Regions from separate parts of the Roseateles cavernae genome, predicted to be linked through region 2. Evidence: riboswitches for the same ligand, from Rfam matches in the RefSeq annotation. Region 2 holds a riboswitch; the other holds the start of a gene.
What was found. Region 2 has a riboswitch for glycine ahead of ABGI63_RS06940 (D-amino acid dehydrogenase). Riboswitches for the same ligand answer to the same signal wherever they lie in the genome.
Positions count from the first base shown of each region.

Region 1: it holds a riboswitch for glycine, as region 2 does, so the genes downstream of both, gcvT (glycine cleavage system aminomethyltransferase GcvT) here and ABGI63_RS06940 (D-amino acid dehydrogenase) in region 2, are expected to answer to the same signal.

Region 1 covers NZ_JBDPLH010000009.1:54,222-56,606, forward strand. Annotated here, with positions in the region: gene gcvH (glycine cleavage system protein GcvH) at 1-228, opposite strand, end outside; gene gcvT (glycine cleavage system aminomethyltransferase GcvT) at 262-1,380, opposite strand; glycine riboswitch at 1,433-1,541, opposite strand; glycine riboswitch at 1,551-1,654, opposite strand; gene ABGI63_RS20240 (hypothetical protein) at 1,880-2,385, shown strand, end outside.
Region 2 covers NZ_JBDPLH010000002.1:11,980-14,364, reverse strand. Annotated here, with positions in the region: gene ABGI63_RS06945 (PQQ-dependent sugar dehydrogenase) at 1-599, opposite strand, end outside; glycine riboswitch at 699-788, shown strand; glycine riboswitch at 789-898, shown strand; gene ABGI63_RS06940 (D-amino acid dehydrogenase) at 981-2,294, shown strand; gene fusA (elongation factor G) at 2,372-2,385, shown strand, end outside.

The DNA.
Region 1 (2,385 bases), on a different contig from region 2:
CTCGGTGATCTCACCCGACACCGGCATATAGACATCGGCCGCGGCCTTGACCGACTCGACCACACCGGCCACATCCTTCTCGGCAAAGCTCGCGCCGACGGCGGGCAGGTCGACAAAGACCACATCGCCCAGCGCGTCCTGCGCATGGACCGTGATGCCCACGATGACCGTGCCGTCGGCTTCGATCTGGACCCACTCGTGGTCGGCGGTGTACTTGATAGTGCTCATGGGGTGCTCCGTGAAGTAGGGTGGTGCGACTGATCAGCCGCGGTAGTAACCGTTGGGGGTGAAAGGGGTGGGGCTGACGGTCATCGGCGTGCGCTTGTCGCGCACGATGGCCCAGACCTGGGTGCCCTGGGCCGCATGACTGCTGTTCAGATAGGCCAGGGCCACCGGCTTGTTGACCGTCGGGCCCAGGGTGCCGCTGGTGACGACGCCGATCTCGACGCCGGCCTCATCCACCAGCTTTGCGCCTTCGCGCACCGGCATGCGCTCGCTGCCGACCAGGCCGACGCGCTTGCGCGCGGCGCCGCCGGCCAGCTGCGCGTCGACCACGGCCGCGCCCGGATAGCCGCCGGCGCGCGCACCGCCGGCGCGGCGCACCTTCTGGATCGCCCAGGTCAGCGAGGCCTCCACCGGCGTCGTGCCAGTGTCGATGTCATGGCCATACAGGCACAGGCCGGCTTCCAGGCGCAGCGAGTCGCGCGCGCCCAGGCCGATGGGCTTGACCTCGGGCTGGGCCAGCAGTTTGCGCGCCAGGGCCTCGGCCTGCGCACCGGCCACCGAGATCTCGAAGCCGTCCTCGCCGGTGTAGCCGGAGCGGGTCAGGAAGGTCGGGATGCCGTCCAGCTCGAAGAAGCCGCCGGTCATGAAGGTCAGCTTGGCGACCTCGGGGTTCAGGCGCGCGAGCGCGGTCACGGCCTGCGGGCCCTGCAGCGCGAGCAGCGCCTGCTCGGGCATGGGAATCACCTCGCACTTGGTGCCGATGGTGGCTTGCAGATGGGCGATGTCCTGCACTTTGCAGCCGGCATTGACGACGACGAACAGGTCGTCGGGGCGGCGGCAGATCATCAGGTCGTCGAGGATGCCGCCCTGCTCGTTGGTGAAGAGGGCGTAGCGCTGCTTGAACACGCCCAGGTCGATCACATCGACCGGCACGATGGTTTCAAGCGCGGCAGCGGCGCCGGCGCCGACCAGGCGCAGCTGGCCCATGTGCGAGACATCGAACAGGCCGGCCGCGGCGCGGGTGTGCTTGTGCTCGGCCATCACGCCCGACGGGTACTGCACCGGCATGTCATAGCCGCCGAAGGGCACCATCTTGGCGCCGAGTTCGAGATGCAGGGCGTGCAGGGGGGTCTTGAGGAGAGCGTCGGCGGACATGGGAAAACTCCGAGGGCATTCAAACAGCCCACGCCCATCGGGGGCGCGGGGGGATGCCCTCGCTGTCCGGCTTACCTGAGAGATTGACCGCTGACGGTTCGCCAACAGCTTGCCCCTTCGGTGGACGGACTCGGGGCCCGCCTCTCTCCAGTGAGGAACGCCCGGTTCTGGGCGTTTTGTCAGTCCTTTTGCCTGAGCGTTCGCAGCTTGGGATCACCATCGCCACTGCGCCTTCGGCGGCTTCCGCTAGGAAGCTCTCTCCTGACCGGCGGCATTGTAGCCATGGTTTGAGCTCGCCGAGCTCGCGGCTTGGGATTCAGCAAGTCTTCATGCAGGGTGCATGAAATCTTCAGCGTCGCTGCCGACACTGCGATCACCCGGGAGATACCCGGGGACGCCGTCGATCGGCGGGTTCACAAGCAAGAAGGGAAGGCTTGAGCATGAAGTACCGCTATCCACACCGCGCCGCGCCGGGCGACGCCTGCGCCGGGGTCCTGCCTTGAGCGGCCACGGCCTGCTGGCGATGCTAGGCCTGGTGCTGGCCCTGGCCGACGGCCGACCGGCCTGCGCCGCCAGCAATGCCCAGCTGCCGGCGCGCACCGTGTTCGAGATGGCGGCCGCGCTCGACCGGCTGGCACCCGAAGAGCGCGATGCGATCCGGCTGCAACACCGTCTGCGGGCGCTCACGCCGGGCGAGGACCTGCGGCTCTGGTATGTCGAGCAAGGTCGGCGTGTCGACGTCCCCTTGCTGGCCGATGGCCGCTTCGAGCGCCCGGCGGCGCTGGCCAGGGCCGACGTCGCCGCCACCATGCATGCCAACAGGCCGCTGGATGATCTCGATCTGAACATCGATCTGCTGGTGCAGTTGCCCGACGGCCGGGAATTCCGTTACGCCGACCTGACGCGTGCTGCGGCGCAGATGAACGGCTTTGCCAAGCGCCAGGCCGGCTTCGCCGGCGTCTTCGCCCCCAAGGTTCACAGCCTGCAGTTCCGTTGCGAGCAACG
Region 2 (2,385 bases):
TGTGCCAGGTCTTGCGCGGGGCTGCCGAGCTGGCGTTCGCCCAGCGTGACGAACAGGGTCTTGTCGTTGGAGAACACCAAACGCGAGCCGAAATGGCCGCCCCCGCTGACCTTGGGCGCCTGGCGGAAGATCACCACCACGTCCTGCAAGGCATTGCCGACCAGGCGACCACGCGCCACCGCGGTGCCGCTGCGGCCCGCTTCGGCGCCGCTGCCCGGCTCGGAATAGGACAGATAGACCCAGGACGCGCTCGCGAAGTCCGGGTCGAGCGCGACATCGAGCAGGCCGCCCTGGCCGGCCGAGACGACCGCCGGCACGCCGCTGATCGTGGCCAGCGTGCTGCGGCCATCGGCGCTGAGCAGCAGCAGGCTGCCGGCCTTTTGCGTCACCAGCATGCGGCCATCGGGCAGCAGGGCCAGGCCCCAGGGCGCCGACAAGCCGCTGTGCAGAGTCGTCAGCTGCGGCGCCGCAGCGGGCGGCGGTGTCGCCGGCGGGGTGGGCGCGGCGACCACCTCGCCGCCCCCGCCCCCGCCGCAGGCCACGGCAAAAATGACACTGGCGACAGCAAGACTCAGTTTGGACATGGATTCGAGACGCATCGTGAACTCCCGCACGGGGATGGCCCGCCAGCTTACTGCAGGCGACGGCCGCGGCGCCCGCGCAGGGTTGACGCCCCATCAGGGCCCCGCCTACACTGGGCCCCGGATTCAGGAGAGAGCATGCCCTCGCGCATGCCGCCGAAGGCGCAAGCTCCCATACTCGCTCAGGCCCCGTACTGGATCCGTCACAAGCCGAATGCTGGAGAGCGCGGTCCGCAAGGGACCGCCACCGAAGGAGCAAGGCGCACATCGGGTGATGGGCGCTGAATCTCTCAGGTATCAGGGACAGCGGGAGCGGCGCGCGTCAGGCGCACGCATGCCCGGGTTTCTTCCCTCCATAACCCACGTCCGTCTGGCGCTCAGCTCCTCCTGGAGTTCAGCATGCAAGTCATCGTTCTCGGCGCCGGCGTCACCGGCATCACCACCGCCTGGTATCTGCGCCAGGCCGGCCACGAGGTCACCGTCATCGAGCGCCAGCCGGCTGCCGGCCTGGAGACCAGCTTCGCCAACGGCGGCCAGATCTCGGTCTCGCACGCCGAGCCCTGGGCCAATCCGGGCGCGCCGCTGAAGGTGCTGAAGTGGCTGATGCGCGAGGATGCGCCGCTGCTGTTCCGCCTGCGTGCCGATGCCGCGCAATGGCGCTGGGGCCTGCAGTTCCTGCGTGAATGCACACCGGGCCGTACCGCCCACAATATCCGCAACATCGTCAGCCTGGGCCTGTACAGCCGCGCCAAGCTGCAGGCGCTGCGCGCCGCCACCGGCATCGAGTACGCGCAGCGCACCCAGGGCATCCTGCACTTCTACACCAGCGAGGCCGAGTACGAGGCGGCCCAGGAACCGGCCCGCCTGATGCGCGAGCAGGGCTGCGAGCTGGACATGAAGAGCCCGGACGAGTGCGTGGCCATCGAGCCGGCGCTGGCGCAGTGCCGCTCAAAGATCGTCGGCGGCAGCATGACCCCCAGCGACGAGTCGGGCGACGCGCACCTGTTCACGCAGGAACTGGCGCGGCTGTGCGCGGCGGCCGGCGTGCAGTTCCGCTACGAGACCCGCATCCTGGGCTTCGAGCGCAGCGGCGACCGCATCGATCAGCTCATCGTGGCCGATGCGCGCGGCGAGGTGCAGCGCCTGCAGGCCGACGCCCATGTGCTGTGCCTGGGCTCGTTCAGCCGCGGCCTGGCACGCGAGCTGGGTGTCGATCTGAACATCTATCCGGCCAAGGGCTATTCGGTCACCTTGCCGGTCACCGCGCCCGAGCACAGCTACCAGGTCTCGCTGACCGACGACGAGTACAAGCTGGTGTTCTCGCGCCTGGGCGACCGGCTGCGCATCGCCGGCACGGCCGAGCTCAACGGCTACGACACGAGCCTGAACCTGGCCCGCTGCGAGGCCATCGTGCGACGCACCCGCGAGCTGTTCCCGCAGATGAGCGACGGCTCGGGCGCGCAGTACTGGACCGGCCTGCGCCCCGCCACCCCGTCCAATCTGCCCTATATCGGCCGCAGCAGGATCGGCAACCTCTTTCTCAATACCGGCCATGGCACGCTAGGCTGGACCCACAGCTGCGGCTCGGGCGCGGCCATCGCCGACATCGTCGGCGGCCGCGTGCCGGAGCTGGATTACGCCTTCACGGCGGCCAGCCGCGCGGCGGCGCGCCCAGGGAACAGGCCTCTTGTGCCGCAGCCGCGCTTGCCCTAGGCTGTGCCCAAGCCGGGGCTCAAGACCCGGCACTGCTTCAGCCGTCATCCCTGTGCAATGACCGAAGGAGTGCGCCCATGCCCGCCAGCCA